DNA from 4 places in the Nonomuraea sp. NPDC050394 genome. Region 1 is predicted to be linked to each of the others. Evidence: riboswitches for the same ligand, from Rfam matches in the RefSeq annotation. Region 1 holds a riboswitch; each other region holds the start of a gene.

What was found. A riboswitch is a leader RNA that binds a small molecule or an ion and turns the genes downstream of it on or off. The one in region 1 is predicted to bind cobalamin.
Region 2: it holds a riboswitch for cobalamin, as region 1 does, so the genes downstream of both, ACIBKY_RS44175 (ABC transporter substrate-binding protein) here and ACIBKY_RS54835 (hypothetical protein) in region 1, are expected to answer to the same signal.
Region 3: it holds a riboswitch for cobalamin, as region 1 does, so the genes downstream of both, ACIBKY_RS44355 (ABC transporter substrate-binding protein) here and ACIBKY_RS54835 (hypothetical protein) in region 1, are expected to answer to the same signal.
Region 4: it holds a riboswitch for cobalamin, as region 1 does, so the genes downstream of both, ACIBKY_RS51680 (CbtB-domain containing protein) here and ACIBKY_RS54835 (hypothetical protein) in region 1, are expected to answer to the same signal.

The regions. Positions count from the first base shown of each region.
Region 1 covers NZ_JBITIO010000035.1:15,434-22,569, forward strand. The annotation lists gene cydD (thiol reductant ABC exporter subunit CydD) at 1-1,032, shown strand, start outside; gene cydC (thiol reductant ABC exporter subunit CydC) at 1,029-2,783, shown strand; gene ACIBKY_RS54820 (YceI family protein) at 2,810-3,334, opposite strand; gene ACIBKY_RS54825 (SDR family NAD(P)-dependent oxidoreductase) at 3,331-4,086, opposite strand; gene ACIBKY_RS54830 (hypothetical protein) at 4,195-4,338, opposite strand; gene ACIBKY_RS54835 (hypothetical protein) at 4,331-5,035, opposite strand; cobalamin riboswitch at 5,100-5,237, opposite strand; gene ACIBKY_RS54840 (short-chain fatty acyl-CoA regulator family protein) at 5,290-6,636, opposite strand; gene ACIBKY_RS54845 (MmgE/PrpD family protein) at 6,779-7,136, shown strand, end outside.
Region 2 covers NZ_JBITIO010000016.1:161,073-168,208, reverse strand. The annotation lists gene ACIBKY_RS44210 (FAD-dependent monooxygenase) at 1-423, opposite strand, end outside; gene ACIBKY_RS44205 (metal ABC transporter solute-binding protein, Zn/Mn family) at 420-1,157, opposite strand; gene ACIBKY_RS44200 (metal ABC transporter permease) at 1,154-1,951, opposite strand; gene ACIBKY_RS44195 (metal ABC transporter ATP-binding protein) at 1,948-2,577, opposite strand; gene ACIBKY_RS44190 (hypothetical protein) at 2,720-3,268, opposite strand; gene ACIBKY_RS44185 ((2Fe-2S) ferredoxin domain-containing protein) at 3,388-3,759, opposite strand; gene ACIBKY_RS44180 (hypothetical protein) at 3,821-4,873, opposite strand; cobalamin riboswitch at 5,020-5,146, opposite strand; cobalamin riboswitch at 5,173-5,368, shown strand; gene ACIBKY_RS44175 (ABC transporter substrate-binding protein) at 5,503-6,690, shown strand; gene ACIBKY_RS44170 (iron chelate uptake ABC transporter family permease subunit) at 6,687-7,136, shown strand, end outside.
Region 3 covers NZ_JBITIO010000016.1:199,733-206,868, reverse strand. The annotation lists gene ACIBKY_RS44370 (ABC transporter ATP-binding protein) at 1-257, opposite strand, end outside; gene ACIBKY_RS44365 (ABC transporter ATP-binding protein) at 257-2,017, opposite strand; gene ACIBKY_RS44360 (TetR/AcrR family transcriptional regulator) at 2,190-2,828, shown strand; cobalamin riboswitch at 3,099-3,295, shown strand; gene ACIBKY_RS44355 (ABC transporter substrate-binding protein) at 3,406-4,404, shown strand; gene ACIBKY_RS44350 (FecCD family ABC transporter permease) at 4,401-5,531, shown strand; gene ACIBKY_RS44345 (ABC transporter ATP-binding protein) at 5,528-6,310, shown strand; gene ACIBKY_RS44340 ((2Fe-2S)-binding protein) at 6,386-7,069, shown strand.
Region 4 covers NZ_JBITIO010000026.1:12,567-19,702, forward strand. The annotation lists gene ACIBKY_RS51670 (SigE family RNA polymerase sigma factor) at 1-246, shown strand, start outside; gene ACIBKY_RS51675 (TolB family protein) at 243-1,415, shown strand; cobalamin riboswitch at 1,427-1,564, shown strand; gene ACIBKY_RS51680 (CbtB-domain containing protein) at 1,663-1,782, shown strand; gene ACIBKY_RS51685 (CbtA family protein) at 1,794-2,543, shown strand; gene ACIBKY_RS51690 (histidine phosphatase family protein) at 2,582-3,262, shown strand; gene ACIBKY_RS51695 (putative cobaltochelatase) at 3,259-5,340, shown strand; gene cobO (cob(I)yrinic acid a,c-diamide adenosyltransferase) at 5,342-5,944, shown strand; gene ACIBKY_RS51705 (cobyrinate a,c-diamide synthase) at 5,938-7,136, shown strand, end outside.

The DNA of each region.
Region 1 (7,136 bases):
GCCACGATGCGCCAGCTCGGCATCTCCCTGGTCGACACCGGAGTCACCACGCTCGGCATGCTCGCCGGTCCCGCGCTCGCGGTCGGCGTCGCGGCGCTGCGCCTGGCCTCGGGATCGGTCGACCTGCTGACGCTGCTGATCGTGCTCGTGCTGGCCCGCGAGTGCTTCCGCCCGCTGGGCGAGCTGTCGAAGTACTGGCACGCCGGCTACACCGGCATCTCCTCCAGCAAGCAGATCCAGGAGCTGCTGGAGGCCGAGCAACTGGTGAGCGAGCCCGAGTCGCCCAGACCGCTGACGGAGCCGAGGGTGAGCTTCGACCGGGTCACCTTCCGTTATCCGGGGCGCGAGCACCCGGCCGTGCGCGACTTCACGCTGGACATCGAGCCGGGCGAGACCGTGGCGGTGGTCGGGCCCTCGGGCGCGGGCAAGACCACGCTGGTGGCGCTGCTGCTGCGCTACTTCGACGCCACCGAGGGCGCCGTGCGGATCGGCGGCGTCGACGTGCGCGAGGCGGCCCTGGCCGACGTGCGCGCGATGGTGGCCGTGGTCGCCCAGGACACCTACCTGTTCACCGGCACCGTCGCCGACAACATCCGGCTCGGCCGGCCCGGCGCGAGCGACGCGGAGGTCGTCGAGGCGGCGCGGGCGGCCAACATCCACGACTTCGTCGCGGCCCTGCCGGACGGGTACGCCACCGAGGTGAGCGAACGCGGCCTGACACTGTCGGGCGGCCAGCGCCAGCGCATCGCCATCGCCCGCGCCCTGCTCAAGGACGCGCCCATCCTGGTCCTCGACGAGGCGACCTCCAGCGTCGACGCCGCCGGCGAGGCCGTCATCCAGGACGCGCTGCGCCGCGTCACCACCGGGCGCACCACGCTGGTGGTCGCCCACCGGCTGTCCACGGTCCGCGACGCCGACCGGATCGTCCTCATGCGCGACGGCGCCGTCCGCGAGATCGGCGACCACCGTGAACTCATGGAACGCGACGGCGACTACGCGCGGCTCGTGGCCGCCCAGGAGGTGAAGGCATGAACGCGCCCGCGGTTCCGGCACGTCCCATCCTGGCGCTGGTGCCCATGGTGTTCGGTCAGCCGGTGCTGGCCGCGCTGACGCTGCTGTCCGGCCTGCTCTCCCACGGCCTCGGCGTCGCGGCCGCCGCCGTGGGCGCCTGGATGGTCGGCGAGGCCGTCACCGGCTCCGGCGCGGGCCCGCTGGCCACGATCTTCTGGCTGCTGGTCGTGCTGGTGGTGGCCGCCGGGCTGGCGCGATGGTGGCAGATGTGGGTGGCCCACGACCTGGCGTACCGGCTGCTCGCGCTGATGCGGGTGCGCCTGTTCGACGGCCTGGAACGGCGCGCGCCCGGCTATCTGCTGGGCCGCCGCACCGGAGACCTGGCCGGCACGGTCATGGCGGACGTGGAGACCACCGAGTGGTTCTACGCGCACACCGTCATCGACTACGTCGTGGCCGCGCTGGTGGCGCTCGCCTCCACCACGGTCCTGGCCTTCTTCCACCCGCTGCTCGCGCTGCTGGTGGGCGTGTTCCTGATCCTGCTGGCCACCGTGCCCGTGTGGCTGGCGGGCAAGGCCGACGAGCAGGGCAGGAAGCTGCGCGAAGAGCTCGGCGTCCTGGGCGCCGAGGTCGTCGACGGCGTGCAGGGCATGCGCGAGCTGGTCAGCTTCGGCCGCGGCACCGACTACGCCCGGCGGCTGCGCGAGCGCACCGACTCCCTGCAGGCCCAGCAGCTCGCCTACGGCCGTCGCTCGGGAGTCGAGCAGGCGGTTACCGACGGGCTGGTCGCGGGCGGGCTGACCGCGGTGCTGATCCTCGCCGCCGTGTTCGTGACCTCGGGTGACCTGACGGTCGCGGTGCTGCCCGCCGTCGTGATCCTCGCCGTCTCCGCGTTCGGACCGGTGATCGACGTGTCGGGCACCGCACGGGCGCTCGGGCAGATCCGCGCCGCCTCCCGCCGCATCTTCACCATCACCCGCCAGCCGCCCGCGGTGGACGACGGCGACGCCCGCGTACCCGAGGAGCCCCTGACGGCCCGCGTGGAGTTCAGGGAGGTGCGCTTCTCCTATGCGGCCGACGGCCCGCCCGCCCTGGACGGCACGTCCTTCGAGGTACGGCCCGGCGAGACGGTCGCCCTCGTCGGCCACTCGGGAGCAGGCAAGTCCACCTGCGCCCACCTGCTGCTGCGCTTCTGGGACGCCCAGGAGGGCGCGGTGGCGATCGGCGGGCGAGACCTGCGCACCCTGCCCCAGGAGCACATCAGGGAACTGGTCGCGATCGTGCCGCAGGACGTCTACCTCTTCAACCGTTCGGTACGGGAGAACATCAGGCTCGGCCGTCCCGACGCCGGCGACGACGACGTCGTCAGGGCCGCCGAGCAGGCCCGCGTGGACGAGTTCATCGCCCGCCTGCCCGACGGCTACGACACCGTCTGCGGCGAGCGGGGCGCCCAGTTGTCCGGCGGGCAGCGCCAGCGCATCGCGATCGCCCGGGCGCTGCTGCGTGACTGCCCCATCCTCATCCTCGACGAGGCGGTGTCCAACCTCGACGCGGAGAACGAGGAGGCGCTTCAGGCCGCCGTGCGCGCCGTCCGGCGGGGGCGCACGACTCTGCTCATCGCCCACCGCCTGTCCACGATCAGGAGCGCCGACCGGATCGTGGTGCTCGACCGCGGCAGGGTCGCCGGGCAGGGGACGCACGAGGAACTGGTCGCCGCCGACGGCGCGTACGTGCGCCTGCTCGCCAGGCAGGTCGGCGGCGTCCTGGAGTGACGGCGCCGGTCGGCCAGCGGTCCTGCTCAGCCGAGCAGGACCGCGTGGCCGGTGAGGCTCACCCGCACGTTCCTGCCGAGGACCGCGCGGCTGCCCATCAGGCGAGACCCGATCACGACGCCGAGGTCGTGCCGGTCGATCCGGCCCACCGCGGAGACGAACAGCCGCGTGCCGTCGTCCTCGGGCGGGAGCCACCGCACGTCCAGGCTGAGCGTGCCGGTGCTCTGCCGCACGGTGAGCGCGCCGTCGGCGATCAGCCCGTGGCCGCCCGCCCGCACCCGCCCGGAGCGGTAGCGCATCTCGGGGAAGGAGCCGGTGTCGAAGAAGGCGGGCGAGCGCAGGAACGCGTCCCGCTCGGCGTCGCCGGTGTCGATCGAGGCCATCTCGATCACGGCGCTCGCCACCGACTCCGTGAGGTCGGGCGCCACCTCGATCTCCCCCTCGAACGCCGTGAAGCGCCCGCGCACCCTGCGCACGCTCAGATGGCTCAGCGCGAAGGTGAGCCGCGCCGTGGCGGCGTCGATCCGCCACGTGCCGGGCTTGACGCTCATGAGGTACGGCTCGCCTCCATCACGGCCCGCACGAGACGCCGCGGAGCCAGCCGGGCGAACGCCGCCGAGGTCTTGTTGCGCAGGCCGGGGACGCACACCGCGCGCCCGGCCGCCAGTGCCGCCAGCCCCTCACGCGCCACCTGGTCAGCCGCCTGGATCCGGCGGGACGGGTCCGCGGTGGCCGCGGTGAAGCCGGGCAGGAGGGTGGTCACCCGCACGCCGTACCGGCGTACCTCCATGTGGAGCGCCTGGCCGAAGGCGGTCAGGAAGGAGTAGCTGGCGCCGTAGGTCGCGCCGAAGGGCGTCGGCGCCTCGCCCGCGATCGACGAGACGTTGAGGACGGCGCCCCTGCCGCGGTCGAGCATCACCGGCAGCACGCTGTGCGTCAGCCGGATCGGGGCCACCGCGTTCAGCTCCACCTGGCTCACCTCACCGGCGATCGGCAGTTTCGCGAACAGGCCGCTGGTCAGCGCGCCCGCGCTGTTGACCAGGACGTCGACCGGGCGTGCGGCGTCCGCCAGCCGTTCCTCGACGGCGGCGGCCTGCGTATGGTCGGTGAGATCGGCGGGCAGGACCTCGGTCACCGTGCCGAAGGCGTCCTTCATCTCCGCGGCCAGCGCGTCGAGCGGGCCGGCGCCGCGTGCCACCACCACCAGATGGTGGCCGCGGCGGGCCAGCTCCCTGGCGAAGGCTTCGCCGATTCCGGTGGAGGCACCGGTCACCAGCGCCGTCGGGCGGTCGTCCTGCCGCATGTTCGGCGTCCTTTCCTGGCGGATGTGGCCTGACGATATGCGGCGGCGTCATGGCCGTCTTCCACACGCGTTGCCTCCTGGACACGCTGTTCGTGGAGGCCGAAGGGCTCAGGCGAGCACCTGGCGGGCCACCGTGGTGATGTGGAGTTCGTCCGGCCCGTCGAGCAGGCGGGCCATCCGTCCCAGGCGGAACAGCGCGGGCAGCGGGGTGTCGGGGCCGAGGCCGGCGGCGCCGGGAAGGGGTTCAACCACGGTTGACCATGCCCACCAGGGCGGCCGCGCTCGCCTGGGGTGAGCGCGCCGCCGTACAGGTGGAGGCGAGGACGACCTGATCGGCCAGCCGCTCGACGGCCGCGCGGACGCCGGCCGCGGGTACCTCCCGGCCGGTGTCGTCCACCAGGGCGGCCACCACGGTCTTACCCGGCATGCCGCCGACCGCGGCGAGCGCGGCCAGGGTGCCGGGCCTGGTCACGAAGTCCATGGCGACGCCCTCGACCCGGGTCGCGCCGAGGGCGGTCAGCGCGGGCCCTGCCGCTCCCGAGCACATGCAGACCATGATCCGGGGTCGGTGGCTCAGCTCGCCGAGCCTGGTGTAGGCGGAGGCGAGCATCGGCGCGGCCGGCAGCGGCTCGTTGAGCTGGACCTCGGCGACGCCCGCGGTGGCCAGCCGCTCCAGCAGTTCCGCGTACGACTCCAGCAGGCCCTCCTGCCGGGTCGAGGCCAGGACGCTCACCGGGCCCGGCAGGACCGGCCGGGTCTCGAAGCCGCGCCGCTTCGCGTGAAGATAGGCGGCGACGGCGGGGGCGTAGTCGAGCCGGCGCGGCCCGGGGAACATCCGGTGCGCCTCGAACGCGGGATCGTGGAGCGGAAGGTCGCTCAGCCCGATGTCGCGCAGTTCCTGCCACGTCTCGGGAGAGACATGGCCGAGCAGGGTGGTGCGTTGTCTCACGTCGGGTCCTTTTCCCTCGCGGAACCCCTGGGGGCCGCGCGCCGGGCGGCGCACGGGCGGTGGCAGGTGTTCGGACTCGCGGGCGTCTCACACGTTCCTACTGGCCGTCGCTTCCCAGGCCGGAGCCCAGTGCTTGCGTGGACGGCGGTCGTTCCCGCTCACCGCTGCGGGGCAGTCCCGGATTCGCACCGGGTTCCCTCTTGCGCCGGCCTTCCCTGGGGAGGCCGGACCAGCCGCACCGCGAAGCCTATCGATCAGGGCGTGGTGTACGGCACCAGCCCGGTCACATGCTCGTCGGCCCGCACCTGGGTGCCGGTGGGTGGGAAGGCGCGCTGGGCGCAGTCGTCGCGTTCGCACACCTTGCAGCCCAGGCCGATGGGCGTGACCTGGGGCGTGGCCAGGTCCAGGCCGTCGGCGTACACGAGCCGGTGCGCGTGCCGCAGCTCACAGCCGAGCCCGATGGCGAACAGCGACCCCGGCGCGCCGTGACGGGGCGGGCGGCGTTCCACGGTCCGCGCCACCCAGAAGTAGCGCCGCCCGTCGGGCATCTCGGCCACCTGGGTCAGCAGCCGGCCGGGAGTGGTGAAGGCGTCATAGACGTTCCACAGCGGGCAGCTGCCGCCCGCGCGGGTGAAGTGGAAGCCGGTGGCGGACTGGCGCTTGGAGATGTTGCCCGCCCGGTCCACGCGTACGAAGGAGAACGGCACACCGCGCATGCGGGGCCGTTGCAGGGTGGAAAGCCGGTGGCAGACGGTCTCGAAGCCCACGCCGAAGTCCGCGGCGAGCCGGTCGAGGTCGTAGCGGCGGCGCTCGGCCGCGTCACGGAAGATCCGGTACGGCAGCAGCAGCGCCCCGGCGAAATAGTTGGCCAGCCCGATCCTGGCCAGTGCCGCGGCGTCGGCATCGGTGAACCCCGCGTCCGCGACCAGGCCGGCGATCAGATCGGCGTGTTCGAGCAGGGCCAGCTGGGTCGCGAGCTGGAAGGCGCGCTGGGAGGACCGCAGGCCCGGCGCGAGGTGCAGGACGCGGGTGCGGGGGTCGTAGCGGCGCCGCGCGCTCCCGTCCTCGGTGATCCGCACGCCGTGGGCCGCCAGCCGTTGCGCCGCGAGCCCTCCGGGGTCGCCGCCGTCGGCCAGCGATTCCGCGGCCCGGTCCAGCTCGTCGACGTAGTTGTGCCGGTCGTAGAAGAAGTCACGCACCAGCTCGTACGGCGCGGGCGCGACCGGTTGCGCGCCGGCCAGGACGGCGGCGTGTTCCGTGGCGGCCAGGTAGCGGCGGTGCAGCCCGGCCACGGCCCGCGCGATCTCGGGGCTGGCGCCGACCAGGTCGGCGAGGGCGGCGGGGGAGATCTCCTGCCCGGCCAGGGCCTCACGCAGGTCGGCGATGAGCCGGGTGCCGTCCTCGGGGGCGAAGAACTCGGGATCGACGCCGAAGACGTCGCTCAGCTGGAGCAGGACCGGAGCGGTCAGCGGGCGCTGGTTGTGCTCGATCTGGTTGAGGTAGCTGGCCGAGATGCCGAGCAGCTCCGCGAGATGGACCTGGCTGATCTTCCGGTCGCGGCGCAGGGCCCTCAGCCTCGGTCCCACGAAGATCTTGCCCATGAGGACAGCCTATGCGAAGTCCCGGCTTCGCAACCTTCGCAAAGCCGGTCGGGTACTTCGCGAAACTTCGCAGATGACGGGGCTGGCCCGGCGCAGCGGCCGCTGGTGATGCTGACAGGAAACCCCTTCGCAAAGGAGTCAGATGATCACCCATGTCGTCCGTGTCAGCCCCAGCGCCGACCGGCTGCCGGTCCAGGAGCAACTGGCCTGGAAGCTCGCCGACCTGGCCGCACGCGCCCCGGCGCCCGACCCGGACATCGCCGAGATGATCGCGAACAGGGTGGTCGACAACGCCGCTGTGGCCGCCGCGTCGCTGCGCCGCGCGCCGGTGGCCGCGGCCAGGGACCAGGCGCTCGCGCACCCGGCGGCCTCGGGCGGGGCCGGGATCCTCGGAGTGGACGACGTTCGCGTGTCGCCGGAGTGGGCGGCATGGGCGAACGGCGTCGCCGTACGCGAGCTGGACTTCCACGACACGTTCCTGGCCGCCGACTACTCGCACC
Region 2 (7,136 bases), on a different contig from region 1:
GTCCTGTTCCAGGCCGGTGACTTCGCAGCCGAAGCGGATCGTGCCGGGACCCAGCGACTCGGCGTGCTCGCGCAGCAGCGGCTCCAGCACGTCCTGGGAGCAGATCGTGGTGAAGGTCGGGCTGAGCGCGGCCCGCGCGGGATCGGGCAGGTTGCTGTTGCGGACGTGGTCCGGGGCCGTCAGCGAGGTGCCGAAGAAGAAGTGCAGCCCCTCCTGCCTCGGCACGCCCGCCGCCACCACCCGGTCTTCGAGGCCGTAGCGGCGCAGGACCTCCATGGTGCGGATGCTCAGCGCCCGTCCTTTCGGGAACGCCGAGGCGCCGGGATGCCGCTCCAGCAAGAGGGACGGCACCCCGAAGCGGGACAGGGCGATCGAGGCGCACAGCCCGGCCGGGCCACCGCCCACGATCAGGACCTCGGTCATCCGAGTACCTTCTGCAGCGCGTCGGCGTTGGCCTTGTACATGCCGATGAGGTCGTGGTCGTCGCCGGGGAAGTTGTTGATGACCACGCGCTTCGCCTGGACGTTGCCGAGGGCGTCACCGGCGGGCATGGCGGAGTTGTCCAGGATGATCGTGGGCTTCTTGGCTGCCAGGTCGGCGAGCTGGGCGGCGGTGGGCGGCTGCGGGCCGTACACGCCGGCGGGCTGGACGCCGGTCAGGTCGGCGGCCCAGGCCACGAACGCCTGGGAGACGATCACGGGCGACTTGCCGGCCAGTTTTCGCTTCAGCGCCGCGTACTCGGTGTCGAAGCCGGACGTCCACGTCCTGGCCGCCTCGGTGGTGCCGAACTCCCCTGCCAGCCGGGTCACCTCGGCCTTGACCTTCTCGGGCGAGTTGTCGAGCGCGACCTCGATGACCTTGGCCTTCGATCCGGCCGCTTCCTTGAGCTTGCCGGCGAATCCCTCGAAGGCGGCGTACAGGACGATGTCGGCTTCTGCGACCTTGGCCAGGTCGGACGGTTTGGGGTCGTAGTCGGGCGCGTGGCTCACGCCGGGCGGGACGATCACCGTGACGTCCTTGGCTCCGGCCGCCTTCGCGAACCCGGCCTCCCAGCTGGAGGCGGCCACGACCTTCAGCCCGCCGCTCTCGGCCGTGGAGTCCTGGCCGCAGGCGGTCATGGCCAGCAGCACCGCCGCGGCCAAAAGGATCTTCTTCATCGCTTGACGCCTTTCAGATGGAGGAGCAGGGTGCCGATCCCGCCGACCAGGACCAAGGTCGGGCCGGGCGGGAGGTCGAGCAGCAGGGCGAGCACGAACCCGCCCAGGTTGAACAGCAGCCCGAAGACGACCGACCAGGCGATCATCGACGGCAGTGAGCGGCCGATCCGGCGGGCGGCCAGCGCGGGCAGCAACGTCAGGGCGTCCACCAGCAGCGCGCCGGTGAGGCGGATGGCCGAGGCGATCGCCAGCGCGATCACCACCAGCAGCACCAGCGTCAGCCTCTCCACCGCGACGCCGGAGCACAGCGCGAGCTCCCGGTCGTGCAGCAACAGCGCCAGGTCGCGGCGGCGCCAGAAGTACAGCACCGGCACGATCACCGCCAGCGCGGCCAGCGCGGCCACGTCCCACGGCCGTGTGGCCAGGATGGAACCCCACAGCAGCTCGAAGGCGCCGTTGGCGTTGACGCCCGAGATCGACAGCACGAGCAGGGCGGCGGCGATGGCCAGCGTCATCAACAGCCCCATGGCTCCCGACAGGCCCGTGCTGCTGCGGGCCAGTGGTGTCAGCGCGCCGCCGGTCAGGGCGCACAGCGCCAGCGCGCACAGCAGCGGGTCGAGGCCGGTCAGCAGGCCGATCGCGATGCCGAGCAGGGCCACGTGCATCATCGCGAAGCGCACCGGCATGATGTCCAAGCCGACGATGAACACCCCCACGATCGGCAGTCCGATCGAGCCGAGCAGCAGTGCCGCGAAGGCGAGCTGGACCGACGGCAGGGCCAGGATGTCGCTCATCGCACCTCCCGCAGGCGTCCCGCGGCCATCTCGGCGACCCGGTCGCAGGCGGCGGCCACCACCCGGTCGTGGGTGACGACCATCACGGCCACGGGGAGGGCGGCCAGCACGGCCGCGACCTGCTCCTGTCCGGCGAAGTCGAGCGCCGCCGTGGGCTCGTCGGCCAGCAGCAGCCGGGCGCCCGCGGCCACCTGCCCGAGGGCCCTGGCGAGGTAGGCGCGCTGGAGCTGGCCGCCGGACAGGGTGGACAGGGGGCGGTCGAGCAGCTCACCGACGCCCAGGTCGGTGGCCGCCCGCCGGGCGTGCGCGCCGTCCCTGCCGCTGTCGAGGAGCTCGCCGACCAGCAGCGGGAAGCGGCCCGCCGCCTGCCGCTGCGGGATCCAGGCCACCTCGGCCCGGCGCCGCCGCCAGTCGGCCTGGGTGCGGGCCTGCTCGCCGTACACCTCGATGCGGCCGGTGACGTCGCGGTGCAGGCCGAGAACGGCGCGTAACAGCGTGCTCTTGCCCGAGCCGTTGGTGCCGGTGACGGCCAGGTGCTCACCCGGAGCGAGGGCGAGGTCGACCTCGCTGACAGCCGTCAGCCCGCCGTGGCGGCAGCTCACGGACGACAACGTCAACGTCGTCACGCGAGCCACCCCCACGCAGGGGGATGGAACATGAGAGAACTCCATGAGGAGGAGCCCGGACCGCGCTCACGGCGGCCGGGTACAAGGAGATGACGCGTGGCCCTACCTGGGGCGACGCATGCCAGATGACCTCAGGGCGCCGTCATACGGCGCGGCGGAGGGCCGGCGGCCCGCGGCGGTGAACCGCCTTCGTGAACGCCGCCGAGCGCCACGGGCCGGTCCGCACCCACGGCACGACCTCCCACAGCCCGGCCCCGGTCTCCACCGGAACCGGTGTGAGCCACAGCAGCAGGCGCAGCGGCGCGGCCGCCCAGAGCCGCAGCGCGGTCCACATCGCGCTCTCGCCCTGGTGCAGCCACCATCCGCTCAGCAACGCCAGCATGAGGTGGACCAGGATCATGCCGACGTTCAGATGACCGCCGTGCCCGGTCTCGACCTCCGCGGCGGGAGCGACCCGCGCGAACACCTGGTGCAGGACGAGCTGCACGACCACGGTCGCGGCGAGCAGGCTCTCCCGCGACCGCTCACACCCGTTGACCGCCAGCGCGAGCAGGTACGGCGCGGCGAACCCGAGCAGCAGCGCGGGCAGCGAGATGAGGCCGCCGCCCGCGAACGCGTGACCACCGGCGGAGACCAGCACGCAGACCGCCGCGAAGGCGGCCGCGCGGATCACGCGGAGAACCGGAGTCACGGCCCTATCCTGTCAGGCGGATTCACGGGTGAGAACCCCGCCGGTGAGCGGCGTCGCGGGTTCCTCGAACGCTTCAGGAAGGTACGCGCCACCGGCGGGTTGCCGGAGACCACGAACACTCATCGGGGGCCGCTCACGATCGGAAGCTGATCGCGTGGCCGCAGCCGGCGGGGCGGGGCGAACCGGTGCAGTTCGAGGATCGGCGGCAGGGGGACCAGCCCGGGACCGCCGGCGTCGATCCACGCGGCCACGTCGGCGGTGGCGGCCTCGTCGTTGACCAGGGCCAGCCACACCGGACGGCCACCGGCCGCACGTCCCTGAGGTGTCGGCTGCACGATGACGACATTGGCCTGGTCGCACACGTCCAGGCAGTCGGTGACACGGACATCGGCGACCTTCGCCAGCTCACTGATCTGCCGATCGTGGTCGAGCGCGGGCACCTTCCGCACGCTCCCGCAGCAGCAGTCCCGGCACACGGTGATCCTTTTCACGGGTTCCTTCCACGCAACGGCGGGCGCGCCGCACGCGCCCGCCGGCTCATCGATGGCGCGATCAGCAGCGTTCGCCGCCGCCTCCGGCCCGCCAGGTGTAGCAGGCGGGGATCATGACCGGGTTGAGGGAGATCAGGCGGACGCTGCGCCCGATCGGGTTGGGGAAGTCGACGCCGACGCACCACGGCTTGGGTTCGTCGCCACTGCAGTTGGGGCTCTCTCGCTTGATACGCAACGCCTGCGCGGTGAGGTTCATGTGGGAGATGACGGCGCCGCCATGGCCGCCCCAGGTGTCGACGGTGTAGGTGGTGCCGCCGTTGAGCTGGTGGGCGTTCCAGGAGCCGACGGTCATGTCCTGGGTGTTGCAGGGGTCGCTGGCGTTGGTGTCGAAGTAGGCGCCGGGCAGGTTGCTGGACCATCCCAGGCCGCCGTGGCGAAGGATCCAGAAGTCGTTGTCGTTGCAGCCGCCGTTGACCGACAGCACCTTGGTGTCGTGCTCGTAGGCGTAGAAGCTGTGGCCGGAGCCGTAGGCGCCGTTGCTGTTGCTGAGGCCGAAGAAGGAGTGGCGGATGCCGCGGTGGCCCTGCTGGTTCAGCGCCAGCGTCATGCCCCGGTCGGGCACGTCCAGTTCGGCCGCGGCCGCGGCGCTCATCGGGCGTGGACGGACTTCGCTCACCTTGCCGTCGACGATCGCGACCGGGGTGGCCGCGGGGGCGGCGGTCCGCGCGGTGACGTACCCCTTGAGCGCGCCCGCGATCGGGGCGGCGTCCGCGGCGGGGACGCGCAGCGCGTCCACGTACAGCGGCTTGCGCCCGCTGAGGTTCCAGGTCTCCTCGAACTTGTCGAGGGCGCGGGCCACGCTGCCTTCGGTGGCCAGGTAGCCGCCGCGGAACTCGCCCTGATCGCCGCCGAGAACCTCCAGGCCGTACCCGGCCGCGGTCCGCCCGACGGACGTCGTGATCTCCAGCGCCTGCCGTAGCTGGCCGATGGGGGTGGGCGTGAGCGTGAGGACGAGGGTCTCAGGCGCCTCGGCGGCCTGAGCGGTGGGGGCGGCGAACGTGGCCATGACGGCCACGGCCGCGACGGACAGGAATGATCGACGTACTAAGCGCATTACTCTCCCCGTTCTTGCCTCGGACACGGACATATCGCCCGGGGCATGCCGGTGGGAGTACTACATGGAGGGTGCGCTGTCGTAGGCGCCACGCTCCGCTCCTCTCCGGGGAGATCCGCCCCAGGTCGTCGAGGAGGCGAGCGCGTGAGTCTCCTGGCTCTCGGGTCGATGCTCGTCCCCGCCTTCCCACCCCGGTCTGGGGCGGTGGCGTCGTGGGGATCCGCTCGCCGATCACAGTGGCGGGACCGCGCCGGATTCGCACCGGCTTCCTCAGTCCGCGCTCGCCTTTACCCAGCCATCATTATCAGGGTGCGGGGTGTATGTCACGATGGATCCCGAAGGCGAACGCGGACGAGGAAACCGGTGTGATTCCGGTACGGTCCCGCCACTGTGACCGGTGAGCGAACCCGATCAAGCCACTGCCCGCGAGGGTGGGAAGGCCGGGAGAGCGATGACCCGGGAGTCAGGAGACTCACGCGGTCGCCTCCTCACGAACTGGGGCGGATCTCCCCGAGAGAGGACGGTGGCCGTGCGCGTGCCCGCAGGTCGTCTCGTGGTGATCCGGTCCCGCCGTCCGCCGAGGGCGCCGTCGAGGAACGGTGGCCCCGGCCTTCTCCCGGAGATTATGGATGAAGGGTTTTTCCCGCCCGCTCACCGGCGGTGCGCTGCTGCTGTCCCTGTTACTCACCGGCGCCTGCGGCGGCGCGGTGACACCGGCGACTCCGACGTCGGCCGAAGGCAGGTGCGTCACCTCCTACGACCCGGCCAAGGACTACTTCCCGGTCAAGCAGACGCTCAGGCACGCTGCCAACTTCACCCTGACCTACGCCAAGCACTACCAGACGATCACCGTCAAGCAGCCGGCGCCCGGCGCCAAGCCGGAGACGTACGTGCTGCTGCGCTGCGGCACCCCTGACCCGAAGGTGGCGGGCGCGACCGTGGTCGAGACGCCGATCGAGTCCTTGTACTCGGCCTCGACCACGCACCTGCCGTTCGTCACCGGCCTGGGCGTGCTGGACCGGCTCAAGGGCGTGGCCTCGGCGGGCTTCATCACCTCGGCGCAGGTGCTGGAGAAGGTGAAGGCGGGCGCGATCACCGAGTACGCCAAGGGCCAGGAGATCGACACCGAGAAGGTCATCGCCGCCAGGCCGGGCGTGCTCATGACCGGCGGCACCGAGGACAAGGCATACGGCCCGCTCCGGCAGGCCGGGATCAAGGTCGTCGCCAACGCCGAGTGGCTGGAGGCCACCCCGCTGGGCCGCGCCGAGTGGATCAAGCTGATGGCCGCCCTGACCGGCACGGAACAGCAGGCCGGCCAGGTGTTCGACAAGGTCGAGGGCGACTACCGGTCCCTGGCGGACAAGGCGAAGGCGGCCACGGCGGTGCCGGTGCTGCCGGGCCAGATGTACCAGGGCCAGTGGTCGGTACCCAACGGAGGAAGCTACGTCGCCACGCTGATCAAGGACGCGGGCGGCACCTACGCCTGGGCCGGCACTTCGGGCCCGGGCAGCACCACGCTCGACCTGGAGGCCGTGCTGGCCGAAGCCAAGGACGCCAAGGTCTGGCTGGCCACGGTCAACGAATGGAAGAGCCTGGCCGACGTGGAGAAGGCCGACGCCCGCTATGCCAAGTTCGACGCCTTCGGCGCCGGCCAGGTGTGGTCCTCGAACAAGACCCTGGGCCCCGGCGGCGGCAACGACTTCTTCGAGCGCGGCGTCGCCCGGCCCGACCTCATCCTCGGCGATCTGGTCGCCATCCTGCACCCGGACCTCGCGCCGGGGCACGAGTTCGCCTTCTACCAGAAGCTGACCAGGTGACCGCCCTCACCCTGTCCGCGGCTCCGGCGGCCTACCGCCGCCGGAGCCTGGTCCTGGGCGCGCTCACGCTCGGCGTTCCCGCCGCGTTCGCGCTGGCGGTCACGCTGGGGTCCACCTCCATCCCGCTGGACGCCGCGCTGTCCGCGCTGGCGGGCGACCCGGGCGTCGACCCGGGCGTCCGGGAGATCATCTGGACGGTACGGCTGCCGCGCGCCATCACCGCCGCGCTGGCCGGGGCGGCGCTGGCGGCGGCCGGGGTCCAGATGCAGACGATGTTCCGCAACCCGCTGGCCGAGCCGTACATCCTGGGCGTGAGCTCGGGCGCGAGCCTCGGTGTCGCGCTGATCATCGTGGGCCTGGGCGGCACGGTCGGCACGTTCACCGCCGGGGTCTCCGGACTGGGCCGCGCGGGCGTGGTGGTCGCGGCGTCGGCGGGCGCGGGGGCG
Region 3 (7,136 bases), on a different contig from region 1:
ACGAGGTAGCCCAGCGACGTGCTCCGGGCCAGCAGCACATGGTGCGCGGCGACGACGGCCACGATCGTCCCCAGCCAGAGCCAGAATCCGGGCCAGTCCACGGGCGGGCTCGTCAGGGTTGCGACGAGCGGTGCCACGAGCAGGAATCCCAGCCCCTGCAGCACCCCTTGCGCCGCCTGCAGGACGAGCATGACTCGCAGGTGCCGCCGGCCCTTCTCGTCCAGCACCTCGAACAGGTATCGGATCATGGTGACCATCAGCGCGTCTCCGTTCCCGCCACGGCGCCCTCACGCGCACGCTGGTCGTGCTCCCACAGCCGGGTGTAGAGGCCGTCGAGAGCGAGCAGTTCCGCATGCCGTCCCTGCTCCACCACGCGGCCGGCGTCCAGTACGACGATCCGGTCGGCGCCCCGGATGGTGCTCAGCCGATGGGCGATGACCAGGACGGTACGGTCGCGGGCGACCTCGCTGAGCGCGTCCTGAATGCGGGCCTCGTTCTCCGGGTCGGCGCTCGCGGTCGCCTCGTCGAGCACCAGGACCGGCCGGTCGGCGAGGATGGCCCGGGCGATGCATACCCGCTGCCGCTCGCCTCCTGACAGCTCGGCGTCCTCGCCGGCCACGGAATCGAGCCCCCGGGGCAGCTCGTCGAGCCGTTCCAGGATCTGTGCCTTGGCGGCCGCGGCGCGGACCGCCGCGTCATCGGCGTCCGGACGGGCCAGACGGATGTTGTCTCTGATGCTCATGCGCAGCAGCGCCGACTCCTGGAACACGAAGGCCACATGGCGATACAGCTCGGCCGGGTCGATGTCGCGCAGGGCCACGCCGTACAGCGCCACCGTCCCCTCCTGCGGGTCGTCGAAGCGGGGCAGGAGCTTGGCCAGCGTGGACTTGCCGGAACCGGACGGACCGACCAGCGCGGTCACCGTGCCTCGCTCGAGGTCCAGGTCGATCCCGTCCAGCGCCACGGTGTCGCCGTAGGCGAAGCGGACCGCGCGCATGCTGACCACAGGACCTGGGGCGTCCGGGTCCGGCGCGACAGGCCGGGCCGGGACGGGCAGCTCCGGGCTGGAAAGCACCTCACGGATGCCACGGGCCACGCTCAGTGCGGTGACCAGCGGATGCACCGACATCATGACCGTCATCAACCCCGCGGTGGTGACCGTGCCGAACACCAGGAAGGCGATGAAGCTCTCGACCGGTAGCCGGCCCGCCGCGGTGAGCGCGCCTCCGGCGCTCGCCATGACCACGAGCACGCTGGGCGGCGACAGGAGGATCTCCGCGATGACGCCCGCGGCGCTCGTCGAGCGGGCCCACTCGAGGAAGAACCGCGCGAACCTCCGCGAGACATCCTGAAAACGGCGGCTGGCGACGCCTGGCGTTCCGAACGCCTTGACGACCCCGATGCCGTTGACGAACTCGACCGCGGCACCGTTGAGCCGGGTCAGCCACTGGATGAACTCCGGGTACTTCGTCCCCGCGTCCGCCATCGCCCGCTGGTACACGACCAGTCCGACCACCATGGGCAGCACCCCGATCAGGGCCATGCGCCAGTCGACGACCACGAGGTACGCGATCGCCACCACCGGCGGGACCGCCGCCGCCGTGACTTCCACCACGGAGTGCGCGATGAGCTGATGAAGCGCCGCCACGTCGTCCTCAACGGTCTTCTTCACGGCCCCCGAGTTGCGATCGGTGAACCAGCCGAGGGGAAGCCTGCGCAGCTTGCCCAGAAGGGCTCTGCGGATGCCGAACGAGACCCGGATGTCGGCCAGATGCGTCAGAACCCCCGCGCCGAAGGTGCCGAGCTGCTTGACCGCCAGTGCCACGAGCGCGACGACGATGATCGGCCATACCTCCGTGTCGCCGTGGAGCAGCCGGCGGCTGATCTCCACCACGGCGACCAGCGGCGCCATGCCGGCGAGCGCGCTGACGGCGGTCAGGATGCCGCAGCCGACCAATGTGGCGCGAGCGGGAGCCAGCACCGAAGGCGCCCGCCGCGCCGTTGACATCGTGGACATGCCACACCCTTCGTTTCTGGCCAGACAGCAGGAGATGGTAACGACAATCATTTTCAATGGCTAGAGGCAGCCGCGACCCCGCCACCGCGAACTCTTGCGTACTTAGTACACTAAAGCAAGGCTAGCCTTACTTGAGAGCTTGGAGAAATTCCACGCGAGTACAGTTGAGGGAGTGATCGCCAGCACGAGTTCCAGCCGACGTCGCCAGTTCCTCACCCGCGAGAGGGTCGTCGCGGCCGGACGGCGGGTCGCCGAGTCCGAGGGCGTGGACGGGCTGACCATCCGCCGGGTCGCCGCAGAACTGGGCGCGGCTCCGATGGCGATCTACCGGCATGTCAAGGACAAGCAGGAACTGATCCTCGCCCTGCTGGACGACGTGGCGAAGGGGCTTCCGCCGCTGCCCGCCGACGAGGGCACTCCGCAGGAGCGCCTGATCGCCGCCTTCGCCGGACTGGACGCCTACCTCGCGGGGCACGTGTGGGTAGTGGAGATCCTGCGGCAAGGCGAGTGGTTCGCGCCGCGGGCCACCGCGATGTTCACCTGGGCACTGGACCGGTTCCGCGATCTCGGTCTCGACGACCACCGAGCCACCGACGCGTATCTTCAACTCTGGTGGTACGTGCTCGGCCACCTGAGCTACCTGCCTGGCGCAACCCCCGAACGACGCGCCGCCCGCGAGAGACTGCTGGAGTCAGCGGCCGTGGACCCGGAACGTATCCGCCGCGTGGTCCGGGCCTTCGACCACGAGGCCGCGTTCCTGAGCGGGCTCCGCACCCTGATCGACGCGCTGGCCGGTCATGGCCGCGATTGACCGGGCCGGGCGGGGCTCACTCCGGCGCAAGCGTCAGCACCGGCGGCCCGGACTTCGAGCCTCAGGACAGACCGCGGCCGCCGTCAACGACTCAGAACACCAGGTCGGCAGGCCGCAGGCCATATAGAACGCCGCTACCGGTGGAGGTTCCGGCCACCAGCGCCGTCGGGCGGTCGTCCTGCCGCATGTCCGGCGTCCTGCGGCGCTCTCATGGCCGTCTTCCACGCGCGTTGCCTCCGGAGAACACGCTGTTCGTGGAACCTCACGGCTAGGAATTGATTTGGTTCGTGTCATGATGGCCGGGAAAAGGCGAGCGCGGACTGAGGAAGCCGGTGTGAATCCGGCGCGGTCCCGCCACTGTGATCGGCGAGCGGATCCTCACTGAGCCACTGCCCCCACGGGGTGGGAAGGCGGGGACGAGCCTCGACCCGAGAGCCAGGAGACTCACGCGGTCGCCTCCTCGATGAACTGGGGCGGATCTCCCCGGAGAGGAGTGGGCCTGTGGTGTCCGGCGGGCCTTTGGCGTTCCCTCCTTCCGATCCGCCCCGTTGTGCAGATTCCGTGAGAGGAACCCTCCATGACGGGCAGACGTTTTACGTCCCTCCTGCTCGCCCTCCTGGTATCCGGTGTGCTGGCCGCCTGCGGCGGCGCCCCGGCTGAACGAGCCGTTCCCGGGCAGGCTCCGGCCGCTTCCGCCGCCGCGGGCTTCCCGGTCACCATCGACAACTGCGGCGTGAAGACCACCTACGAACGCCCGCCTGCCAGGGCGGTCTCGCTCAACCAGCACGCCACGGAGGTGCTCCTGGCGCTGGGGCTGGAGAAGTCGATGGTCGGTACCGGCTACCTCGACGACAAGATCCTGCCGGAGTACCAGGCCGCCTACGACAGCGTGAAGGTGCTGTCCAAGGAGTACCCCGCCTACGAGGCCCTGCTGGCGCAGGAGCCGGACTTCGTCTACGGCGGCTTCGCCAGCACCTTCGACGAGAAGCAGGGACGCAGCCGCGACGCCCTCACCAAGGCCGGGATCAACAGCTACCTCAACGTCGAGGAGTGCGCCAAGGGCCCGGTGACCATGGAGCTGATCGACCAGGAGATCCACAACGTCGCGAAGATCTTCGGCGTGCCCGGCCGGGCGGAGCCGCTGCTCGCCAAGCTGCACGCCACCCTCTCCGGGGTACGGGAGAAGCTGGCCGGGGCGGCGCCGGTGAAGCTGTTCGTCTACGACAGCGGCGACAAGACCGCCTTCACCGCCGGCGGCGCGGGCATCGGTAACGAGATCATCAAGCTGGCGGGGGCGGAGAACGTCTTCGCCGACCTCGGCAAGACCTGGGGAGACGTCTCGTTCGAGCAGGTCGCCGAGCGCGCGCCCGAGTGGATCGTCATCTACGACTACGGCGAGCAGTCGGTGGCCGACAAGCAGCGGTTCCTGCTGGCGAACCCGGCGCTCAAGGACGTGCCGGCGATCAAGAACAAGAGGCTGGCGGTGCTGCCGCTGTCGTCGGTGGTGCTCGGTGTGCGCGCCCCGGCGGCGGTCGAAGCCCTGGCCAGGCAGCTCCACGCCGACCGCTTCAAGTGAGCGGGCCGAAGGTGGGCGAGCCGAACGTGGGCGAGCCGAAGGTAGGCGGGCCGGAGGTTCATGCGCGGCGGCTGGGCCTGCCGTATCCGAAGGTGGGTGCGCGGCGGCCCGGCCTGCCGTACCCGATCGTGATCGCCCTGCTGCTCGTCATGCTGGGCGCGGCGGCGACGGCGGCGATCGCGGCCGGGTCGGTCACGCTCCCGGCGGAGCAGGTGTGGGGCATCCTGCTGCACCGCGTGCACCCCGCGCTGGCCGAGCCCACCTGGCCGGTCGTGCGGGAGACCATCGTCATGGACGTACGGGTGCCTCGCGTGCTGCTCGCGGCGGTGATCGGCGCCGGGCTGTCGGTGTGCGGCATGGCGCTGCAGGCGCTGGTCCGCAATCCGCTGGCCGACCCCATGCTGCTGGGCGTGTCCTCCGGCGCGAGCGTGGGCGCGGTCAGCGTGGTGGTGTTCAGCCTCACCGTGTTCGGCGCGTTCTCCTTGCCCGTCGCGGCGTTCCTCGGAGCTCTGGCCGCGCTGGTCGCGGTGTACTTCCTGGCCAGGTCCGGCGGCCGGATGACCACGGTGCGGCTGGTGCTGGCCGGGGTCGCGATGGCCGAGGTGCTGTCGGCCGTGGCCAGCTTCCTGGTGGTGACGTCCAACGACCCGCACAAGACCCAGTCGGCGCTGCGCTGGATGCTCGGTGGCCTGGCCGGGACGACCTGGACGATGGTGTGGATTCCGGCCGTGGCGGTACTGGCCGGCACGCTCGTGCTGCTCGGGGTCTCCCGGCCGCTGAACCTGCTGCTGGCCGGGGAGGAGGCGGCGGCCTCGCTCGGGCTGGACGTGCACCGGTTCCGGGCGGCGCTGTTCGTGCTGGTGGCCATCATGATCGGCACGATCGTGGCGGTCAGCGGGTCCATCGGGTTCGTCGGGCTGATCATGCCGCACGTCGTCCGCCTGCTCATCGGCGCCGATCATCGCCGGGCACTCCCGGCGACGGCGCTGCTCGGAGCGGCCTTTCTCGTCACGGCCGATCTCGTGGCCCGCACTCTGATCGCGCCGGAGGAGATCCCGGTGGGGATCATCACGGCGCTGGTCGGCGGGCCGTTCTTCCTGTGGCTGATGCGGAGGCGATCGAAGTGACACTGGTCGTGGAGGACGTGTCGGTCCGCATCGGCGGCCGGGACCTGGTCCGTGAGATTTCCCTGGAGGTCGCCAAGGGCGAGGTGCTGGGACTGGCCGGGCCCAACGGCGCGGGCAAGTCCACGCTCCTGCGCACCTTCTACCGGGCCCTCAGGCCCACGTCGGGCCGTGTGCTGCTGGACGGCGAGGACGTCTGGAAGATGCCGGCGGGCTGGCTGGCCCGGCGGCTGGCGGCCGTGCTCCAGGAGACCGGCGGCGACTTCGAGCTCACCGTGTACGACGTGGTCGCCATGGGCCGGACTCCGCACAAGCGCGCGTTCGACGGTGACAACGCCCGGGACCGGGCGATCATCGCCGACGCGCTCGACCGGCTCGACGTGGCCGATCTGGCCTACGCCCCCTTCGACCGGCTGTCGGGCGGCGAGAAGCAGCGGGTGCTGATCGCGCGGGCGCTGGCCCAGCGGCCGGCCACGATGGTGCTCGATGAACCGACCAACCACCTCGATCTGCGGCACCAGCTCGACGCGCTGAACCTGGTGCGCGGGCTTGGTGTCACCGCCGTGATCGCCCTGCACGATCTCAACATGGCCGCCGCGTTCTGCGACCGGCTCTGCGTCATGGACGGCGGCCAGGTCGTGGCTCTCGGCACGCCCGCCGAGGTGCTGACCCCCGCCCTGCTGGCCGACGTCTACCGGGTGGAGGGCGAGGTGGCCGCCCACCCCGAGACGGGGATTCCGCAGGTGAGCCTCCGCACCGGAGGGAGCCGCGCCTTGAGCTGAAATCCCCGCCGCAGAACAGCCGGATTCGACGTTCGGCATTTTCGCCATGCGATTTTACGAATGGAGCGCGGAGCAATGGAATCGGCGTCCAGGGAATCGGTCCGAGCAGCGCTGGAAGAGGTCGCCGAATTCGGTTCCTTCTTTTCTCCGCACATCGGCGCCGGCACCGCCGGATGGCATGACGTGCGCGCCGACTACGACCGAGGGTTCATGGATCTGGTCGAGGCCGTCGCCGCCAGATACGACACCCGCGAACTCCGCATCGGCGCCTCGATCGCCCAGTTGGGCCATGCCGCGCGGCTCTGGTCGCCGGTCGTCGGCGCCGTGCTCACCCACGGCGTGATCCCCGACCTGACCCGCCTGGACCGCGCCGACGAGGGCGCCGGTGTCCGGCTCCCCGCCCTGGCCGGCTGGGTAGCCGGGACGGAGGAGCAGGTCACCGAGCTGCTCTACGACATGGTGGTCCGCACGCACCTGGACGCGCTCGCCAAGGGACTGCGGGTGAAGGTCGCCTCCGGCCTGCTGTACGGCAACGCCGCCTCCGCCCTGGCCGAGGCCGGCCGTACCGTGGTGAGCGCCCGGCCGGATCTCGCCGGACCCGCGGCCCGGCTGATCACCCGCCTGCTCGGCCGGGGCGGGCTGGCCGGGAAAGGCGACCTGATCTCCCCGGACCTGACATTCCGGCGTACCACGTGCTGCCTTTATTACCGGGTGCCCAACGGGATCAAATGCGGAGACTGCGCATTGCTCGAAGAATGAACGATTGAGTTCTTCCCGAACCTGTGCCTATGGTTATCGCAAGTGGTTCGTACCTGCATTTCTCTCG
Region 4 (7,136 bases), on a different contig from region 1:
GAGACCTCGCACGAGGACGTTCTGCCCTCGGAGTCCGAGCAGGGACTCTGGCGGGCGCTCGAAGGGCTGCCCAAGAAACAGCGCGCCGTGCTCGTCCTGCGCTACTACGAGCAGCTGACCGACGCCGAGATCGCCGGGGTGCTCGGCATCTCCCAGGGGACGGTCCGCAGCCATGCCTCGCTCGGGCTGAGCAAGCTCCGCTCGGCGATCGACCGCCCCTCCGCCACGAACGGGAGCGCCCGATGACTCTGGAAGAGGAGCTGCGCAGCGCCCTCGGACACGCCGCCGAGCGCGCGCCCCACGCCCCGCAAGGACTGCCCGCGCACATCGCGAACCGGTCCAGGCGCCGCAGGATCCGCGCGAACGCGCTGATGGCGGCGGTCGCGGTCGTGGTGATCGCCGGAGGGGCCGCGGTGGCGCTGCGCGGCGAACCCCGGCAGCACCCGATCCCCGCGGTCCGCCCGACCCCCACCCCGTCGCGGATCACCGAGGCCGAGCCGGTGGAGAAGGTGTGGCCGGCGGCTGTCACGAAGATCCCCGGCAAGCTGCGCGGCGGTGCGAAGATCCGCCCGCTGAAGCTGATCGACGGCCGGTCCGTGCTGTTCGAGACGTGGGAGAGCCACGAGAAGGCCAACGCGATCTACGCCTACGACCTGGAGGCGCGGACGAGCCGGAAGATCACCGACATCCGCACGCCGAAGGGCGTCTACGCCGACACCTGGACGATCAGCACGGACCGGGTCTTCTGGAGCACGATCGAGGACGGCGGCACCGGACTCTGGTCGGTCCCGCTCGCAGGCGGGGGCACGGAGCGCCTGGCCACGGTGCCCGGCCGGGTCGACGCGATGGCGGTGGCCGGTGACCGGCTGGCGTTCTCCGTGATGGACGGCGGCGGCGTCTCCACCATCCCCTTCGGGGGCGGGAAGGTGGAGGCGGTGCGGGGGGCCGAGCGGCACCACATCCTGAGCTGGCCGTGGGTGGGAACGCCGAGCGAGTACACACCCAACGGCGAGACCAGCTACGAGGAGATCGTCAACGCCGAGACCGGCGAGACGAGCAGGGCGGTCGTGCGCGCGGGCGAGACCCAGGTGCGGTGCGGCGTGCTCACCTGTGTCGGCGTCAGGCCGGACCGGACCGCCTTCATGCGGCTGCGCGACGGCACTCAGGAACGCGACCTGCCCGAGGCCCCTCTGCTCGGACTCGCCGACGACCGGTTCATGACGGTGCAATTCGACCGGGCCGGCGGCGGTCAGGCGTTGCTCGACCTGGCCACGGGGCGGACCGGAGACATCGGCATGCGACCCGGCGACGATGGCGGGATGCCCGTGATCCAGCTGGGCCCCGGCGACGGCCGGTTCGTGGACTATCCGCTCAACGGCGACCACGTGATCATCGATCTCTCGAAGATCACGTGACTGTTGACGAGAACCGGAGGAAAGGATACGTTCCGGTAGATTTCACGGCTGTCAGGGGAAATCCGGTGAGATGCCGGTGCGGACGCGCCACTGTATCCGGGACCCAGATCCCGGGAGCCAGGTCACCTAACGGCCGTGACCTCACCTGTTGGGACGCGTCATCCCTGAGGAGGCCTTGATGAGTGGTGGGACCACTTCGACGTCCGTGCCCTTTCCCCGTTTGCGGCCCTGGTTGCTGAGTGTTCCGTTGTTCCTGTTGATCGCGTACCTGGTCCTGATGGACAACGGCGCGGTCTCGCAGACCGGTACCTTCCTGCACGAGCTGATGCACGACGGGCGTCACCTGCTCGGCGTGCCCTGCCACTAGGGACGGGCACGATGGTGCGCACACTTGTGGTCAGAGGGCTGCTCCTGGGCCTGCTGGCCGGATTGGTCGCGGGCGCCTTCGCCTTCCTGGCGGGGGAGCCTCACGTGGACAGCGCGATCGCTTTGGAAGAGGCCGCGGCGGCGGCCGCGCCCGCGGCGCCCGCTGACGATCATCACGGTGAGGAGGCCGAGGTCAGCAGGCCGGCGCAGAAGGCCGGGCTGTTCCTCGCGACGGGCCTGTACGGCCTCGCCGTCGGCGGCATCTTCGGCCTGGTCGTGGCCGGGCTGCGCGGACGGGTCGGCCCCCGGTCGGACCCCGCGCTCGCGTTCGCCGCGGCGGGCACGGCCTATCTGGCGATCGTCCTGCTGCCGTTCCTAAAATATCCCGCCAACCCGCCCGCCGTCGGCGATCCCCACACGATCGGCAGCCGGACCCTGCTCTACGTGGTCATGGTGCTGGTGGGCCTGGCCGCCGTCGCCATCGCGGTCGCCGGCGGGCGCCGGGTCACCGGCGGTCCGTGGGCACGCTGGAGCGTCACCGTGGTGACCTTCCTCGTGCCGGTGGTCGCCGCCCTGGCGCTGCTGCCCCGGGTCGACGAGGTGCCCCCGGGCTTTCCCGCCACCTTGCTGTGGGAGTTCCGGCTCGCGTCGCTGGGCACACAACTGGTGTTCTGGGCGGCGTTCGGGGCGCTGTTCGCCTGGGCGGGCGAGCGCGCCGCCCGCCGGGCCGCCGCCGCCGTCCCGGCCGCCGCACCGAGCTGAGCGGAGTGCTCTTCGTACGGCATGCCAGCACACCAGGCATGCGCACAGCCTGCTTCCCGGCGCCGGAGCAGGCCGATCGCGCCAGCCTGGCGAAGGCCGCCCTTCTGGCCGGGACCGCCGACCTGGCCAGGACGGCGTCATACGCGGGACCCGGCACCCGGCCCGACCGGGACGAGCCCGGTGACACGGAGCCCGCGGAGCTCGCGGAGCTCGGGGAGCTCGGGGAGATGCTGACGGCCGGGCAGGCGGGGGCGGCGTTCGTCGCGCCGTCGGTGGCCGCGTTGCAGACGGCCTCGGCCATGGGGCTCGCGCCCATCGTGGTCGACGCGCTGGCCGAGGCGGATCACGGCCGGTGGGGCGGCCTGCCGTACACGCGGGTCGCCCAGGAGGAGCCGGAGGCACTGGCGAGCTGGCTCGCCGACCCCGGCGCGGCGCCCCACGGCGGCGAGAGCCTCGACCGGATGACGGCGCGCGTCACGGGGTGGCTCGACGAGACGCGGGCCAGGTTCGACGGCCGGCGCGGGCGGCCGTTCCTGGTCATCTGCGATTCGGGAGCCATCCGCGCCGCGCTCGGGCACGCGCTCGGCCTGTCCCCGCTGCATGCCGCCCGTTTCGACCTCGCGCCACTATCCACCACCGAGCTGGCCGTCACCCGCGGCGGCTGGCGGGTCGCCCACGTCAACCGGGACGCCCTCGAACACCGGAAGGTCACCTCTTGATCGCCACCTACCCGTTCAGCGCGGTCGTCGGGCTCGACGACCTGAAGCTGGCGCTGGTGCTCAACGCCGTCTCACCCCGGGTGGGCGGCGTGCTCGTCCGCGGGGAGAAGGGCACCGCGAAGTCGACGATCGTCCGCGCGCTGGCCGCCCAGCTGCCGTCGGTGGACGTGGTGGCCGGTTGCCGGTTCGCCTGCGACCCGGCCGCGCCGGACCCGGACTGCCCCGACGGGCCGCACGACCCCGGCGAACAGCGCCACCGGCGGCCGGCCTCCCTGGTCGAACTGCCGGTCGGCGCCTCCGAGGACCGGCTCGTCGGTTCACTCGACGTCGAACGCGCGCTGACCGAAGGCGTGAAGGCGTTCGAGCCGGGGCTGCTGGCCGGCGCGCACCGCGGCGTCCTGTACGTGGACGAGGTCAACCTCCTGCACGACCACCTCGTGGACCTCCTGCTCGACGCCGCCGCGCTCGGCACCTGCTACGTCGAGCGCGAAGGTGTGTCGGTACGGCACGCCGCCCGCTTCCTCCTGGTCGGCACCATGAACCCGGAGGAAGGCGAGCTGCGCCCCCAGCTCCTCGACCGGTTCGGACTGACCGTCGAGGTGAAGGCGTCGCGCGACCCCGGCGAGCGGGCCGAGGTGGTACGGCGGCGCATGGCCTACGACGCGTCACCCGAGGAGTTCGTGGCGCGATGGACCGCCCAGGAGTCGGCACTCGGCGAGCGGATCCTGCGGGCCAGGGCGCTGCTGCGCGGCGGGGTCGCGCTGCCCGACGCGCGGCTGCTGCAGATCGCGGCGGTGTGCGCGGGGTTCGAGGTGGACGGCCTGCGCGCCGACCTGGTCACGGCGAACGCGGCCATGGCGCACGCGGCCTGGCAGGGGCGGGACCGGGTGACGGAGGAGGACGTGCGGGTGGCGGCCCGGCTGTCCCTGCCGCACCGGCGGCGCCGTGACCCGTTCGACGCGCCGGGGCTGGACGAGGAACTGCTGGAGGAACTCCTGGACCGCCACCGGGGCGACGACGACCCCGACGGCGGCGGCGCCCCCGACACCCCGCCCGACCCGGACGGCCCCGGCTCCGAGCCCGACCAGGGCGAGGCGGCGGACCAGGGGGAGGCGGGACCCACATCGGATCCCGGGCACAACTCCCAGGCGGACCAGGGGGAAGCGCGAGGCCGGGGGGAGACCGGGCACGACTCCCAGCTTGACCAGGGGGAAGCCGGGCACGACTCCCGGCCTGACCAGAGGGAGGCCGAGCGCGACTCCCCGGGCGGTCAGGAGGCCGGTGTCACGGCGGTGGCCGGGGTGGCGGCGCCGTATCGGGTGCCGGTGCTGAAGGTACCCGGGCTCGGGGCCGGTGCTTCGGGGCGGAGGTCGCGGGCGCGTACGCCGCGTGGCAGGGCGACCGGGGCGCGGGTGCCGCACGGCAAGGTGAAGGATCTGCACCTGCCGGCGACCCTGCTGGCGGCGGCGCCGTACCAGAAGGAGCGGGGGCGGACCGGAGCCGGGCTGCTGCTGCGCGGCGGCGATCTGCGCGAGGTCGTGCGGGAGGGCAGGGAGAGCAACCTCGTGCTGTTCGTGGTCGACGCGAGCGGCTCGATGGCCGCGCGCAGGCGGATGACCGCGGTGAAGACGGCGGTGCTCAGCCTGCTGCTCGACGCCTACCAGCGCAGGGACAAGGTGGGGCTGGTGACGTTCAGGGGGAGGGGCGCGGAGGTGGCGTTGCCGCCGACGTCGTCGGTGGAGGCGGGGGCGGCGCGGTTGCGGTCGTTGCCGACCGGCGGGCGTACGCCGCTGGCCGAGGGGCTGGCCAGGGCGGCGGAGGTGCTGCGGGTGGAGCGGATGCGCGATCCCGACCGGCGTCCGCTGGTCGTGGTGGTGACCGACGGGCGGGCGACCGCCGGCGGTGACGTGGACGCGGCGGCCGGGCTGCTCAAGGGGGTGGCGTGCGTGGTCGTCGACTGTGAGAGCGGTCCGGTCCGGCTGGGCCTCGCCGTACGGCTGGCGGCCCGGCTGGGCGCCGAGGTGGTCACGCTGGATGACCTGGGAACGGTGGTCCGCGAGCACAGGAAGGCGAGCTGAGATGCCGCAGGGCAAGCCGAGCGTCGTGCCGGAGGACGGGCTGACCACGCGCCAGCGGCGTACGCGGCCGTTGCTGATGGTGCACACGGGCCCGGGGAAGGGCAAGTCCACGGCGGCGTTCGGGATGGCGCTGCGGGCGTGGAACCAGGGCTGGCCGATCGGGGTGTTCCAGTTCGTGAAGTCGGCGAAGTGGCGCATCGGCGAGGAGCGGGCGCTGCTGGTGCTGGGCGAGTCGGGCGAGGGCGGCTCGGTGAGCTGGCACAAGATGGGCGAGGGCTGGTCGTGGATCCAGCGTCCCGGCACCGAGGAGGACCACGCGGCCGACGCCCGCGAGGGCTGGGAGCAGATCAAGCGCGATCTGGCCGCCGAGACCTACCGTTTCTACGTGCTGGACGAGTTCACGTACCCGCTGAAGTGGGGCTGGCTGGATCTGGACGACGTGCTCGCCACGCTGGCGGGGCGGCCGGGCAACCAGCACGTGGTGATCACCGGCAGGGACGCGCCGGAGCGGCTGCTGGAGGTGTCGGATCTGGTCACGGAGATGGGCAAGGTGCGCCATCCCATGGATGCCGGGCAGAAGGGGCAGAAAGGCATCGAATGGTGATCCCGCGGCTGGTCGTCGCGGCGCCGTCGTCGGGCAGCGGGAAGACGACGGTGGCCACGGGGCTCATGGCGGCGCTGCGGGCGCGCGGGCTCCGGGTGTCGCCGCACAAGGTCGGGCCCGACTACATCGACCCCGGCTACCACGCCCTGGCCACCGGCCGCCCCGGGCGGAACCTCGATCCGTGGCTCGCCGGGGAGGAGCGGGTGGCGCCGTTGTTCCTGCACGGCGCGGCGGGGTGCGACGTGGCGGTGGTCGAGGGCGTGATGGGGCTGTTCGACGGCAAGGGGGAGACCGACTTCGCCTCCACCGCGCACGTGGCCAGGCTGCTGGACGCGCCGGTCGTGCTGGTCGTGGACGCGGCCAGGCAGAGCCGTTCCGTGGCCGCGGTGGCGCACGGCTTCGCCACGTTCGACCCGCGCGTACGCGTCGGCGGCGTGGTGCTCAACCGCGTCGGCTCCGACCGGCACGAGGAGTTGTGCCGCGCCGCCCTGGACGCGGCCGGCGTCCCGGTCCTGGGCGCCATCCGCCGCGACGACGCCGTGGCCACCCCCTCCCGCCACCTGGGCCTGATCCCGGCCGCCGAACGCGAGGCGGAAGCGGTCTCCGCGGTGGCGCGCCTGGGCGAGCTGGTGTCCCGCTCCTGCGACCTCGACGCTCTGGTACGGCTCGCCGCCACCGCCCCCGCCCTCCCCGGCACCCCCTGGAACCCGGCGGCCGAGGTGACCGCCGGACCGGCCGGGCCGGTCGTGGCGGTCGCGGGCGGCGCGGCGTTCACGTTCGGCTACACCGAGCACGTCGAGCTGCTGCGCGCGGCCGGAGCCGAGATCGCGGTCTTCGACCCCCTGCACGACGAGAAGCTCCCCGCCGGCACCGGCGCGGTGATCATCGGCGGCGGCTTCCCCGAGGTCTACGCCGCCGAGCTGGCCGCCAACGAGCCGTTGCGCGCCCGGGTCGCCGCGTTCGGCGGGCCGATCGCCGCCGAGTGCGCCGGGCTGCTGTACCTGTGTGAGGAGCTCGACGGCCGGCGCATGTGCGGCAGGGTCCCCGGCAAGGCCCGGATGACGGGCAAGCTGACGCTGGGCTACCGGGAGGCCACGGCGGTCAGCCGGTCGCTGCTCACCCGGCCGGGCGAGCGGTTCAGGGGCCACGAGTTCCACCGGACCGCCGCCGACCTGGGCGGCTGGGCGCTGTA